DNA from 2 places in the Arthrobacter sp. B2I5 genome. Region 2 is predicted to be linked to the other one. Evidence: riboswitches for the same ligand, from Rfam matches in the RefSeq annotation. Region 2 holds a riboswitch; the other holds the start of a gene.
What was found. Region 2 has a riboswitch for thiamine pyrophosphate ahead of thiC (phosphomethylpyrimidine synthase ThiC). Riboswitches for the same ligand answer to the same signal wherever they lie in the genome.

Region 1 (7,349 bases), 150 kb from region 2:
GAACGCGAAGAAGATGGTGGCGACGACGGCCACGTACAGCAGCGCCGTGATGATCCAGCCGGAATCACCCAGGACCCGGGCGGCCCCCGCGGGCATGGGAATTACGCCTGCGCTGATGTTCCTGATGGTGGTCCACACGAAGAGCGGAATCATGGCCGCCCAGACGATCATGCAGAACGGGCACAGGATGTGGATGGAATACAGCGCCTGCGACCACAGCCAGACCACGAACGCAAAGCCGAGCGTGACGCCCACCTGTAGCCCCACCCAGTACCACCGGGCGAAGGTGGCGCCTGACAGCAAGGCCATGCCCACGGTGATGGTGATGGCGAAGGCCACGATGCCGATGAACATGTTGGGGAAACCGAACAGGGAACTCTGCCACGTCTGCATGACCTGGCCGCAGGAGATCCAGGGGTTTACGTCGCACACTGTGGTGTGGTTGGGGTCCTTGAGTACCTCGAGCTTTTCCAGGACCAGGGTTCCGGAGGCCAGCCAGCCCACGATTCCGGTGATGACCAGGAGCCAGCCGAAGGGCCGGTTCCGGGCCATCCGTGGAACGCCTGCGGCAGCAGTAGTCTGCGGATCCGTGGCCCGTTCCTGCTCATGGGCGCTGACGGGGGAGGTGCTGGGCATGGGTGTGGCGTCCTTTTCGTCCGGTGCTCCTGTGCCTGATTGTAACGCCGCAGGCTGGAGCCACCACACAGCAACAGGATCAGCAACCCCTGCTTCCGCGGCGATCCGGCCCGGATGTGAGAGAATGAACGTGGCTGGAAGCCGATCCACATTCGGACTCCGGTCCGGTGGTATGTTCCCAAGACCGCCAATGATGGGCAGGGCAGGCTTCGGATTCTTCCGGCACTCCCGCCACTCCATTGGGCGGCACCTGGTTGTGGCACGCAGAACAACGGGTTTTCAGAACATCCGCCGGCTCCCACGGGCTGCCGCACCCCACTGACGGTGCGAACCTGGGAGTATCCACTTGACTTCTGTCAACGCCTGCGGGTTTTGACAATATGTGCCCCAATGGGTGCCGGATGTGGCGGTACGTCAGGGGCAGGAGTGTTGCCACATATGGACAATGATCAGGAACTGGCCGTTAACGAAGATGCAGCGGCTGCCGGGGCTGCTGCACCCAAGAGGGCCGTACGCACCCGCCGCAAAGCGGCTCCCAAGACCGACGACGCCGTGACGGATGCGGTGGCCACGGCGCCGGAGCCCGCTGTCCCCGAAGCAAGCGGCGACTTGCCTGTGGAGGAAGCGGCCAAGGCGCCAGGTGCGCCGCACACGTGCCCGCAGGAAGCCGGACACCGCCGAACCCCTGCCCGCCTTCGCTGATGAACCGGCAGCGGCGGCACCCGCCGATGCTGCGGCCCCCGACACTACGGCAGCGGAACCGGCCACAGCCGGTGAAAGCCCTGCCGCAGTCCCTGCCACTACCGCCACGGCAGACGCCGAAACCAGGCCCGTTCGCCGCCGTCGGGTAGCCACCCGAAAGGCTGCGTCCCCGGCCGCCGCGACTGCAGCGGAATCCGGGGCAGCGGACGCCGCGGGTGCAGAATCAGTGGCTCCGGAAGCCGCCGCCCAGGTTGCTGCGCCGGAAGAGGCTGCACAGGAAGACGTTGCGGTGCAGGGACAGGTCGCCGGGCAGGAAGCTGTTGCCGCCGCCGGGCAGGCCCAGGAGCCCGCCGCGGCACCGGACATCGCGGCCCCGGAGGCTTCCGTCATTCAGGAGCCTGCCCAGGAAACCCCGGCCGGGGACACGGGAGAGTCTGCGCCCGCCGCGGCTGCCAGCCCCTTTGGTTCCCTCTTCCTGGAACCTGCATCGCCCACGTCCGTGCTCTTCCAGGCACCGGACCTCAGCACCGTGGTCCGTCCCGCAGCGCCCGCCGTCGAGGAGCCTGAAGAGGAAGAAGCCGAAGACGGCGACGATGCCTCCGGCCGCCGCCGGCGCCGCAGCCGGGGCCGCAGGGGCCGCAGCCGCATCGGCGACACTGCCGACCAGGACAGCGAGGGCGGCAGCGCCGAGGTTGACGCCGAGGACGACGCCGACGAGGACAGCGCCACGCAGCTGGAGGACGGTGTGACGTCCCGCCGCCGTCGCCGCCGCCGCCGCGGAGACCAGGACCTTGAACTCACCGGCGGCGGGGATGATGACCCGCCCAACACGGTGACGAGGGTCCGTGCGCCCCGTGCCGTCACTGAAGCGCCCGTCAACAACCGCGTCACCAGCGTGAAGGGCTCCACCCGCCTCGAGGCCAAGAAGCAGCGCCGCCGCGAGTCCCGCGACACGGGCCGCCGCCGCACGGTGATCACCGAGGCCGAGTTCCTGGCCCGCCGCGAATCCGTTGACCGGCAAATGATCGTCCGCCAGCGCGACGACAGGATCCAGATCGCCGTCCTCGAGGACGGTGTCCTGGCCGAGCACTTCGTGTCCAAGACCCAGCAGGACTCGCTGATCGGCAACGTGTACCTGGGCAAGGTCCAGAACGTGCTGCCGTCCATGGAAGCGGCGTTCGTTGACATCGGACGCGGCCGCAACGCCGTGCTGTATGCCGGTGAAGTGAACTGGGAAGCGGTGAACCTCGAGGGCAAGCAGCGCCGGATCGAGAACGCGCTGAAGTCCGGCGACACCGTCCTGGTCCAGGTGACCAAGGACCCCGTGGGCCACAAGGGCGCCCGGCTCACCAGCCAGATCTCCCTTCCCGGCCGTTACCTGGTGTACGTGCCCGGCGGCTCGATGACCGGCATCTCCCGCAAGCTGCCCGACGTCGAACGCAACCGCCTCAAGCGCATCCTCAAGGACCGCCTGCCCGAGCATGCCGGCGTCATTGTCCGCACCGCCGCGGAAGGCGCATCCGAGGAAGAGCTGACGCACGACATCAACCGGCTGCGCGCCCAGTGGGAAGGTATCGAAAGCCAGTCCGCGTCCACCAAGATCCTGGCGCCCGAACTGCTCTACGGCGAACCCGACCTGACCATCAAGGTGGTCCGCGACGTCTTCAACGAGGACTTCTCCAAGCTCATCGTGTCCGGTGAGGAAGCCTGGGACACCATCGAGGCCTACGTCACCTACGTGGCACCGGACCTGGTGGGACGCCTGGAGAAGTGGACCAAGGACCAGGACATTTTCTCCGCCTGGCGCATTGACGAGCAGATCCACAAGGCCCTTGAGCGCAAGGTCTTCCTGCCCTCCGGCGGCTCCCTGGTGATCGACCGCACCGAGGCCATGACCGTGGTGGACGTCAACACCGGCAAGTTCACCGGCAGCGGCGGCAACCTCGAGGAAACCGTCACCAAGAACAACCTGGAAGCTGCCGAGGAAGTGGTGCGCCAGCTGCGGCTGCGCGACATTGGCGGCATCATCGTGATCGACTTCATCGACATGGTGCTCGAATCCAACCGCGACCTGGTCCTGCGCCGCCTGGTGGAATGCCTGGGCCGCGACCGGACCAAGCACCAGGTTGCCGAGGTCACGTCGCTGGGCCTGGTCCAGATGACCCGCAAGCGGATGGGCACGGGCCTGCTGGAAGTCTTCGGCGAGCAGTGCGAGGCGTGCGCGGGCCGCGGGGTAGTGACCCATGACGATCCCGTGGAGCATCGCCGTGCCAACATCGTGGCGGCCGAGCACCACGTCCAGCGCGCGGACAACCGCCCCGAAGCCCGCGGGGAAGCCCACCGCGCCGACGCACAGCGGCCCGATGCCGGCCAGCCCGGAGTCCGTCCCGAGCGCAAACGGCGGCGCGGACGCGGCGGCCAGCAGCCCGAGGCTGTCCCGGCGCCTGCAGTGCACGTCCACACCGTCGTGCCGGACACGGCGGATGCTGAGCGGCACGCCAAGGCAGAGGCCACCCGGCTTGCCCTGGCGAACATTGCGGCTGCCGCCCACGCGGCGCACCTGCATGACGATGAGGTGGCAGCAACCCGGCAGGCGCCGCAGGCCGAGCCTGCGCCGGTTCCCGCAGAGGAGAAGCACGACGCCGATTCCCCCGCACGCCCCGCAGCTGTCCTGACCTTCGGCGGCGAGGAAGTCCCGCTACCGTTCGTGGAGCACGCCGAGGAGCAGCACCCCAAGCCCGCCCTCACCTTGGACCGGCTGGCGGAAGCGTTCGCCCACCTCGGCCAGCCGGCGTCACCCATGGAGGATGCGCCGGCCAAAGCCGCAGAGGCCGTGAAGGCAGCCGAACCGGCAGTGCCCCAACAGCAGGCCGGCGGGGGAGCGGCAACCCACGCCAACGTGGAAGCGCCCGCGGAAAAGGACTACTCCGACCACACCCTGGAGCAGACCCGGCAACGCAGGCCGCGGCGCCACCGCGCTGCCAGCCGTGCCCAGGGCGCAGCCAACGAGACAGCTGTCCAGCACCACGAGAACGTCCAGTCCACGGGTGCCGGGCATTCGCACGCAGCCAAGGCCCCCGACACCGCCAAGGCACAGGACGCCGCCGAGGCTGAAGCTGCCAAGCCGGCAGCGGAACCCATCATCCTCGGCGTCGGAGTCCCCGCCTCGGAGCTCTAAGCCAGGACAAAACCAACGCACCACCAAGGAAGTCCCCGCCATGTGGACTATTCCCCTCCGAATCTCGGGGGGAATGGACCACAGTGCGGGGACTTCCTGCATGGGCAGGTGCTGTCACCTTTCCGCCGCGTCGGCACCAGCAGCTACGCTGGACAGCGACACGGGGTGCCGCGCAGAAGGCCGGCTGAGATCCAGACCCGTTGAACCTGTCCGGCTAGTACCGGCGAAGGGATGTCTCTTGTCTTCGACCCTTTCCATGCCCCTGCCAACCGCGCCCGGCGTTCCCTCTGGGGTTCCCGCGGGCCGCGACGTCCCGCGCGTCCTCTCCATCGCCGGTTCCGATCCATCCGGGGGAGCCGGGATCCAGGCGGACCTCAAAAGCATCGCCGCCCACGGCGGATACGGCATGGCGGCGATTACCGCCCTCACGGCGCAGAACACCCGCGGCGTGCAGGCCGTCCACGTCCCTCCGGCCGCGTTCCTGGCCCAGCAGCTGGACGCGGTCAGCGCGGACATCAGCATTGATGCCGTCAAGATCGGCATGCTGGGTGACGAATCGGTGATCCGGACTGTCCGCGAGTGGCTCGGAATGGTCCGTCCCGCCGTCGTTGTCCTTGACCCCGTGATGGTGGCCACCAGCGGGGACCGGCTGCTGCAGGAAACCGCCGAAGCCGCGCTCCGGGAACTGCTGCCGCTTGCCCACCTCCTCACCCCCAACCTGCCCGAGCTCGCGCTGCTGCTCGGCACGGAGCCGGCCCAAAACTGGGAGGCCGCGCTGGACCAAGGCAGGCGCCTGGCCGAGGCCACCGGAGCCACCGTACTGGTTAAAGGCGGCCACCTCGCAGGCCTGGACTGCCCGGACGCGCTGGTGAACACCGCGGGCCTCCTCGTCCAGGAGGTGGTGGAAGTGCAGGGGAAGCGCATTTCCACGCGCAACAGCCACGGCACCGGATGTTCCCTGTCCTCCGCCATGGCAACCGTCCAGGCCCGCCTGGGTGACTGGGAGGCCTCGCTGCGGACCGTCAAGCCCTGGCTGGCCGGCGCACTCGAGAACTCCGGCCAGCTGGAGGTGGGCCAGGGGAACGGACCCGTGCACCACTTCCACCACGTGCGGCCCGTCCCGGCGGAAGGCAGCTTCGCGGCCCGGCTGTGGACCGAAGCCCGCCAGGACCTCGACGACATCTACGCGCTGGACTTCATCGACGGACTGGCCTCTGGCGATCTTTCCGAAAAGGACTTTGCCTATTACCTGGCGCAGGATGCCCTCTACCTGAACGGCTACTCCCGCGTGCTGGCACGGGCCAGCGCCCTGGCCCCTTCGGAGGCCCAGCAGCTGTTCTGGGCACGGTCCGCACAGCAGTGCCTTGAAGTGGAAACCGAACTTCACCGCTCGTGGCTCAGCACCCGCCCGGCCCCGAACGGCCTGGGCCCGGTCACCAAGTCCTATGTGGACCACCTGACCGCAGCGTCGTCGTCGGGCAGTTATGCGGTCCTCGCCGCCGCCGTCCTGCCCTGCTTCTGGCTCTACGCCGAGGTCGGCGCCACGCTGCACGCCCGGTTCCTGGCGTCAGGGGAACCGGACGGGCACGCTTACGCGGACTGGCTCCGCACCTACGCGGATGAAGGCTTTGCCGAAGCGACCCGCCAGGCCATCGCAATCGTGGATGCGGCCGGACGGCAGGCTTCAGACCAGGAGAAGGCCGCGATGGTGACGGCGTTCAAGCAGTCCTGCCGGCTCGAAGTGGACTTCTTCGACGCGCCGCGCCTGCACTCCTGACCCGTGCCCGGCAGCTGTGCCGGTACTATGGTGGGGCAGGGTGCGGACGCCGGACCTGAGCTGTGGTGCCTATCACAGCAACCCGCCGGGAACCAGCCTCATTTGCGGCCGGAGACAAAATTAGCGTAATCTAGATCTTCGGTGCTTACGCCAACACTTGGGTTATGACCCCACGGCGTTGAGGCACAGCGAGAAACCAGGCTTTTGATAGTCGGTTCCGCACGCAAATTTAGTTATAAACGTCGAGAGAAGTGAGTTCCCAAGTGGTGTACGCGATTGTCCGCGCAGGCGGCCGCCAAGAGAAGGTTTCCGTTGGAGACTTCGTTACCCTGAACCGCGTCGCCGGTGGAGCCGGCAGCACCATTGAGCTGCCCGCACTGCTCCTGGTTGATGGTGACAAGGTCACCTCCGCCGCCGCCGACCTGGCCAAGGTAACTGTTACGGCTGAAATCCTCCAGGACCTGCGTGGTCCTAAGATTGTCATCCAGAAGTTCAAGAACAAGACCGGCTACAAGAAGCGCCAGGGTCACCGCCAGGAACTGACCAAGGTCAAGATCACCGGCATCAGCTAACCTCCGGTTAGTGTTCAGGCATTTCAACAGATTCCCCAGAATTTAGAGGCAGGCATTTCAGATGGCACATAAAAAGGGCGCGAGCTCCACTCGCAACGGTCGCGATTCCAACGCTCAGTACCTCGGCGTCAAGCGCTTCGGCGGCCAGGTTGTTTCCGCAGGCGAAATCATCGTCCGCCAGCGCGGCACCCACTTCCACCCGGGCGCCGGCGTCGGCCGCGGCGGGGACGACACCCTGTTCGCACTGACCCCGGGCGCCGTTGAATTCGGTACCCGCCGCGGTCGTCGCGTGGTCAACATCGTTGCTGCTGCAGCTGCAGAGTAACACCAAGTTCTGAAGCGGTGGAGCGGGCCTGAGGGCCCGCTCCACTGTTCTTTTAACCGCATTACAATCGATGTGGCGCCCCGGGGCGCCAGGTAAACAGCTTCTGAGGAGATCCACGTGGCCAGCTTTGTAGACCGGGTAGTACTGCACGTATCCGGC
Region 2 (7,349 bases):
AAGGTCTGGACCATGGATGTCCATGAAGCAGTAAGGGTCCGGACCGGGGAGCGCGGAGTGGCCGCCATCTAGCCAGGACCCGTATGCACAACAGCAAAGCAGGACGGGCGGGAACCGAAAGGTTCCCGCCCGTCCTGTCTGTCGTTAAAGGTGCCCTTGCCGCCCGGGCCGGGTCGTCTTCAGCCCTTGCGCCGGTTGGTGGGCCAGGATGCCGGGCCGGCCGAACCGGCGTCGTACTCTTCAAGCGGGACATCGCCCCGCTCCCACGCCTTGAGCACCGGTTCAACGATCCGCCAGCAGTCCTCCGCGGTGTCACCGCGGACGGACAGCAGCGGGTCGCCGGTCAGCACGCCCTCCAGCACTTCGCCGTAGGGCAGGAGATCGGAGGCACTGAGTTCCGCTTCCAGGGTGACCCGGCCCAGGCTGAAGATGTTGCCGGGGCCGTTGACGTCGACGTCGAACTCCAGCGTGTCGGGGCCGAAACCGATCCGCAGCTGGTTGGGGGAGTCCACCCCGGTGAAGCCCTGGGGCAGGTGGGGCACCGGCAGGAAGGTGACCACCGCTTCCTTGCGTTTGTCGCCCAAGGCCTTGCCCGAGCGGAGGATGAAGGGCACGCCCTGCCAGCGCCAGTTGTCGATGCCCACCTGGATTTCGGCAAGTGTTTCCGTTTCCCGTCCGGGATCCACGCCTTCCTCCCTGGCGTAGTCGGGGACATCCTTGCCTGCCACGGAACCCGCCGTGTAGCGCGCCCTGCGCGTGGATTCGGTGAAGGGGGCTTTGACGCTGCTGGCCCGCAGGACGGTGGAGACGGCATCGCGGAGGTCGCGCTCGCCGATGGTGGCCGGGGGTTCGATGGCCATGATCGCCATGACCTGCAGGAGGTGGCTCTGGATCATGTCGCGGAGGGCCCCGGCGCCGTCGTAGTAGCGTGCGCGGCCTTCCAGGGCCAGGTCCTCGTCAAAGAAGATCTCCACCTTCTCCACGTGCTGCCGGTTCCACACCGGCTCCAGGAAGTTGTTGGCGAACCGCAGGCCCAGGATGTTCAGGACGGTGGCCTTGCCCAGGAAGTGGTCCACCCGGTGGATGTGGTCCTCGGGGACAAGCCGCGCCAGGGTCCGGTTGAGGGACCGTGCGGATTCCTCGCTGGAGCCGAAGGGCTTCTCCATCACCAGGCGCGTGCCTTCCGGGACCTCTTCCGGCTGGAGCGTCTCGCAGGCCGCCTGGCTGATCCTGGGGGGCAACGCAAAGTAGACGGCCACCGGGCCTTCCAGTCCCTTGAGCAGGGCTGCGAGGGCACCCTTGGCCGTGACGTCCACCTGGTGGTACACGGTCTCTTTTTGCAGCAGCTCGAGGGCGTCCTTCCCCGGCCTGTCCGCGGCCCCGGCTGCAGCGGCGAACGATGACTGGACCCGCTCCCGCCATTGTTCCGGCGTCCACGGATCCGAGCCGGCACCCACCAGGGTGAGGCCCTCCGCGCGCCCTGCAGCGACCAGCCGCGCCAGGCCCGGCAGCAGGAGCCGGCCGGTGAGGTCGCCCGAGGCACCGAGGATGAGCAGGGTCTTCACTGTTGTTTGGCTCGTCATTTTGCCAGCATGCCACCTACCGTGCCTGACTTGATACCCTAGATAGTCGAGTCCCGATCATCCACTGAAAGAAGTGCACGTCGCGTGTTCAATTCACTCTCTGACCGGTTGACAGCAACCTTCAAGAATCTCCGCGGTAAAGGCCGGCTCACGGAGGCCGATGTCGATGCCACCGTCCGGGAGATCCGCCGCGCCCTTCTGGACGCCGATGTTGCCGTTCCCGTGGTGCGTGAGTTCACTGGCCGGGTCCGTGAACGCGCCCTGGGTGCCGAGGTCTCGGCTGCACTGAACCCCAGCCAGCAGATCGTCAAGATCGTCAACGAGGAACTCCAGGAGATCCTCGGCGGCGAAACCCGGCGGATCCGGCTGGCCAAGAACGGCCCCACCGTCATCATGCTCGCCGGCCTCCAGGGTGCCGGCAAGACCACCCTTGCCGGCAAGCTGTCCAAGTGGCTGAAGGCCCAGGGCCACAGCCCCATGCTGGTGGCCTGTGACCTGCAGCGCCCCAACGCCGTCACCCAGCTCCAGGTGGTTGGCCAGCGTGCCAACGTGCCTGTCTTCGCCCCGCACCCCGGAGCCACCTCCACCGAGCTGGACCAGCCCGCAGGCGATCCCGTCGCCGTCGCCCGTGCCGGCGTCGAGGAAGCCCGCCAGAAGCTGCACGACGTCGTCATCGTCGACACGGCCGGCCGCCTGGGCGTGGACGCCGACATGATGGAGCAGGCGCGCCAGATCCGCCGCGCCATCGTGCCCAACGAAGTCCTCTTCGTGATCGACTCCATGATCGGCCAGGACGCCGTGAACACGGCGCTTGCCTTCGATGAAGGCGTGAACTTCACCGGCATCGTGCTGTCCAAGCTCGACGGCGACGCCCGCGGCGGTGCCGCGCTTTCGGTCGCGTCTGTCACCGGCAAGCCGGTCATGTTCGCCTCCACCGGCGAAGGTTTGGACGATTTCGAACTCTTCCACCCGGACCGGATGGCTTCGCGCATCCTGGACATGGGCGACATCCTCACGCTCATCGAACAGGCCGAAAAGGCCTGGGACAAGGATGAAGCCGCCCGGATGGCGAAGAAGTTCGCCGACCAGGAAGACTTCACCCTGGAAGACTTCCTGGCCCAGATGCAGCAGATCCGCAACATGGGCTCCATGAAGAAGATGCTCATGATGATGCCGGGTGCGCAGAACATCCGGCAGCAGCTGGAGCAGTTCGACGAGCGCGAGATCGACCGCGTCGAGGCAATTGTCCGCTCCATGACGCCGCACGAGCGGCTTGCACCGAAGATCATCAACGGCTCGCGTCGGGCCCGCATCGCCCGCGGCTCCGGCGTCCATGTCTCCGAGGTCAACGGCCTGCTGGAGCGCTTCGCCCAGGCCCAGAAGATGATGAAGAAGATGGCGCAGGGCGGCATGCCGGGGATGCCCGGGATGCCTGGCCTGCCCGGTGCCGGCGGCGGTGCACGGAAGAACGCGAAGAACGCGCCCAAGAAGGCGAAGGCAAAGTCCGGCAACCCGGCCAAGGCTGCCCAGGAGCGCAAGGAGGCGGAAGCCCGCCGTGCCAACGCTGCGAAGGCACTGCCCACCGGCGCCGCCTTTGGCCAGCAGGGCGGCGACTTCGATCCGTCCCAGCTGAACCTCCCCAAGGGATTCGACAAGTTCCTCGGCAAATAAGCACACCCGGCCCAACTAAGTAGCAGCAGATGTCGTTATGAGGGCTCAAAACGACATCTGCTGCTACTTACATGGGATGTCAGCGCCGTGGAATAGGGTTGGGACATGTTCAAGCAGAGGGTAGTGTTCGTGCACGGCGCCGGGACTTTTGGCGCCGCCGCATGGCCGCGCCAGCACGGCATGGCACTGTCCTATGACGCATTGTTCCTCCGCCGGCATGGCTTTGATGCCGTCGCGGAGCCACTTGAGTCCTCCTTCGCCGAGGACACCGCCATTATCCTCAGGTCCCTCGCCGACGATGGCCGCGGCGCCGCCGGTGGGCATGTGGTGGCGCACGCCCAGGGGGCCATCGCAGCCATGATGGCCGCTGTTGAACGTCCGGACCTGGTCTTTTCGTTGACCCTCGTGGAGCCGGCCTGCCTCTCCCTGACGGCAGAGCTCCCCGCCACGGCGGCCCACATCAGCCTCATGCAGCCCCTCTTCGACGTCCGCCAGCAGCTCGGCGACGAAGACTTCCAGCGCGAATTCGTCCGGCGGGTCTTCGCCACCGACCTGCAGCAGTCCGCCACCACGGAGGAAAAGAGGTCCGCCCGCAGGCTGCGGCTCCAGGCCCCCTCGTGGGAGGCGCCGCTGCACATTGTTCCCGGTGTGCCCACGCTGGTCCTGACCGGCGGGTGGGAACCGCTCTACGAGGAGATTGCCGGCTACCTGCGGGAGACCGGTGCCCTGCACCGCGTTGCCGCGGGAGGGCACCGGCCCCATGACTCCCTGGACGGGGACCGGGCCATCCGGCAGTTCATCAGCCAGGTCAGCCGGAGCCAGCCCGCCCGGGCCTCCTAGCTGTCAGCGGGAACCCGGAGTTCCGGCAGGTAGACCTTGCCGCCGGCCGCCAGGAACTCCTCGCTTTTCTCCCGCATCCCCGATGCGGCATTGGCCCGGGCAGCCTGCGCCTCCGCGGAGCCGAACTCGTCCCGGATGTCCTGGCTGATCCGCATCGAGCAAAACTTGGGCCCGCACATGGAACAGAAGTGCGCCGTCTTGGCAGGCTCGGCCGGCAGGGTCTCGTCGTGGAATGCCTCGGCCGTCACCGGGTCAAGGGACAGCGCGAACTGGTCCCGCCAGCGGAACTCGAACCGCGCTTTGGACAATGCGTCGTCCCGTTCGTGCGCCCCCGGGTGGCCCTTGGCCAGGTCCGCTGCATGGGCGGCGATCTTGTAGGTGATCACTCCGGTCTTGACGTCGTCCTTGTTGGGCAGGCCCAGGTGCTCCTTCGGCGTGACGTAGCACAGCATGGCCGTGCCGTACCTGGCAATTTCGGTGGCACCGATTGCGGACGTGATGTGGTCATAGCCGGGAGCAATGTCCGTCACCAGCGGCCCCAGGGTGTAGAACGGCGCCCCTTTGCACAGTTCCTGCTGCCGCTCGACGTTTTCCCGGACCAGGTGGAACGGAACGTGCCCGGGCCCTTCCACCATCACCTGCACGTCGTACTCCCACGCGCGCTGGGTGAGCTCGGCAAGCGTGTCCAGTTCCGCGAACTGGGCGGCGTCGTTGGCGTCCGCCGTGGAACCGGGGCGCAGGCCGTCGCCCAGGGAGAAGGCAACGTCGTACTTCGCGAAAATTTCGCACAGCTCGTCAAAGTGCGTGTAGAGGAAGTTCTCCTGGTGGTGGGCCAGGCACCAGCCGGCCATGATGGAGCCGCCGCGCGAGACGATGCCCGTCACCCGGTCGGCGGTCAGCGGCACATAGCGAAGCAGGACCCCGGCGTGGATGGTCATGTAGTCCACGCCCTGCTCACACTGTTCAATCACGGTGTCGCGGAAGATTTCCCAGGTGAGGGCATTGGCCTCGCCGTTTACTTTTTCCAGGGCCTGGTAGATGGGCACGGTGCCGATGGGAACGGGGGAGTTGCGGATGATCCATTCCCGCGTGGTGTGGATATCGTCCCCGGTGGACAGGTCCATCACGGTGTCCGCTCCCCACTGCGTTGCCCACTGCAGCTTGTCCACCTCCTCCGCGATGGAGCTGGTCACCGCCGAGTTGCCGATGTTGGCGTTGATCTTCACCAGGAAGGCCTTGCCGATGATCATCGGCTCGGACTCCGGATGGTTGATGTTGCTAGGAATGATGGCGCGGCCGGCAGCCAGTTCGTCCCGGACCAACTCCACGTCGCAGTTCTCGCGCAGCGCCACGAAACGCATCTCCTGCGTGATGATTCCCTGCCGGGCATAGTGCATCTGGGTCACCGTCCGGCCGTCGACGGCGCGGCGGGGCACCGGCTGCGCGCCCTTCCACTCCGCCGAGGCAGCACCACGTCGCACGGCCGAGCGGCCGTCGTCGAGCAGGTTGCGTTCCCTGCCGCTGTACGCCTCGGTGTCCCCGCGCGCCGCGATCCACTCCGCGCGGAAGGGCTGCAGGCCGCGGACGGGGTCGCTTCCCGGCCCGGCGGTCCGGTAGGTCCGGAAAGGTGCGTTCGGCTGCCCGTTGGGTGACGGCTCCAGGGCAATTTCCGTGACGGGTACGTGGATTCCGGACGCGGTGTCGTCGATGAACGCCAGTGAATGCGACGCCAGGGACTGCGTCACCTGTGGCCCGGATTCTGCGGCGGACCTCCCGGTGGACGGCAGGTGGGCAGGGTTCAACTGGGTGTTTTGTGTACTCAAGGGAATACTCACTTCCTTCGCCGGCATTACCCGGACAGGTTCAACGGTCGCAGGCTGCGTCAGCCCGATCTCAGCCCCTGCAAGGGCACCCGTGTGGTCAGGAAAGAAGCTACCACAGGGGCCCCGAAGAGCCTTGTCACATTTGCGGGTGCTAGCCTGACCGGGCATCGAAAGGAAGCCCGATGGCAGAGATCATTTACTTTCGCGGACCCGTCCTCACCGCACCGGACCGGGTCCGCCATGGACTTTGGTCGGTGGACGGCAAGCTCACGTTCAACCGGCCTGGTGCCGTTCCGGGGCGGGTGTTCGACGGCTGGGTGCTGCCAGGGTTCGCTGACGCCCACTGCCACATTGGACTGGGTCCCGCCGGACCGGTGGAACCCGCAGTGGCCCGGGACCAGGCGCTGGCCGACCTCAACGCCGGAACCCTGCTGGTCCGCGATGCCGGCTCACCTGCCGATACACGCTGGATGCAGGGCGGCCGGGACTTCCCGGTGCTGATCCGAGCCGGGCGCCACGTGGCCCGCACGCGCCGCTACCTGCGCGGCTTCGCGGAGGAGGTTGAGCCCGAAGGCCTTGTGGAGGCCGTGCGGAAACAGGCGCGCGACGGCGACGGCTGGGTCAAACTGGTGGGGGACTGGATCGACCGCAGCGCCGGTGACCTCGCTCCCTCCTTTCCTGCCGCCGTCGTGCGTGATGCCGTCCGGGCCGCCCATGACGAAGGTGCCCGGGTCACGGCGCATTGCTTCGCGGAGGACAGCCTGGACCAGATGCTGGACGCCGGCATCGACTGCATCGAGCACGCCACCGGGCTGCTGCCCCGCCACCTGCCCCGGTTTGTGGAACAGGATGTGCCGATCGTGCCCACCCTCATCAACATCGCCACCTTCCCCGGGATCGCTGCCCAGGCAGACGCCAAGTTCCCGCGCTATGCAGCCCATATGCGCGCCCTCTGGGAACGCAGGCTGGAACGCGTGGCCGAAGCCCATGCCGCCGGAGTGCGCATCTTTGCCGGCACGGATGCCGGCAGCGTGGTCCGCCACGGCAGGATCGCCGACGAGATCCTCGCCCTGCACGGCGCGGGCCTGCCAATGGAGGCCGCCCTGGATGCTGCCTGCTGGGCAGCCCGCACCTGGCTGGGAGCGGACAACCTGGCCGAAGGTGCGCGGGCCGACGTCGTGGTGTGCCGGGAAGACCCGCGGGCCGTCCCGGAAACCATCACGGCCCTGGAACATGTGGTGCTGGGCGGCCGCATCATCCGATGAGCAGAATGAACCCGGCACTTGGAATAAATTGAAGCTTCAAGTAATTTTAATGTGTGACAGGCCGCCAACGGGACGGTCGCCAATACAAGGAGCCTTCAATGACCGAAGCAGCCAGCAGCCGGGATCTTCTTCCTGCCGACCTCGCCATGGGCACGGTGATGCTCAAG

Region 1: another riboswitch for thiamine pyrophosphate. It lies ahead of thiD (bifunctional hydroxymethylpyrimidine kinase/phosphomethylpyrimidine kinase); the one in region 2 lies ahead of thiC (phosphomethylpyrimidine synthase ThiC).

Annotation. Positions count from the first base shown of each region.
Region 1 covers NZ_JAUSYF010000001.1:1,738,704-1,746,052, forward strand. The annotation lists gene QFZ60_RS08370 (vitamin K epoxide reductase family protein) at 1-636, opposite strand, end outside; partial or broken gene QFZ60_RS08375 (Rne/Rng family ribonuclease) at 1,075-4,516, shown strand; TPP riboswitch at 4,668-4,765, shown strand; gene thiD (bifunctional hydroxymethylpyrimidine kinase/phosphomethylpyrimidine kinase) at 4,773-6,293, shown strand; gene rplU (50S ribosomal protein L21) at 6,557-6,865, shown strand; gene rpmA (50S ribosomal protein L27) at 6,927-7,190, shown strand; gene obgE (GTPase ObgE) at 7,308-7,349, shown strand, end outside.
Region 2 covers NZ_JAUSYF010000001.1:1,592,950-1,600,298, forward strand. The annotation lists gene QFZ60_RS07515 (P-II family nitrogen regulator) at 1-72, shown strand, start outside; gene QFZ60_RS07520 (glucose-6-phosphate dehydrogenase) at 180-1,583, opposite strand; gene ffh (signal recognition particle protein) at 1,668-3,254, shown strand; gene QFZ60_RS07530 (alpha/beta fold hydrolase) at 3,360-4,094, shown strand; gene thiC (phosphomethylpyrimidine synthase ThiC) at 4,091-5,917, opposite strand; TPP riboswitch at 5,913-6,020, opposite strand; gene QFZ60_RS07540 (amidohydrolase family protein) at 6,100-7,182, shown strand; gene QFZ60_RS07545 (VOC family protein) at 7,281-7,349, shown strand, end outside.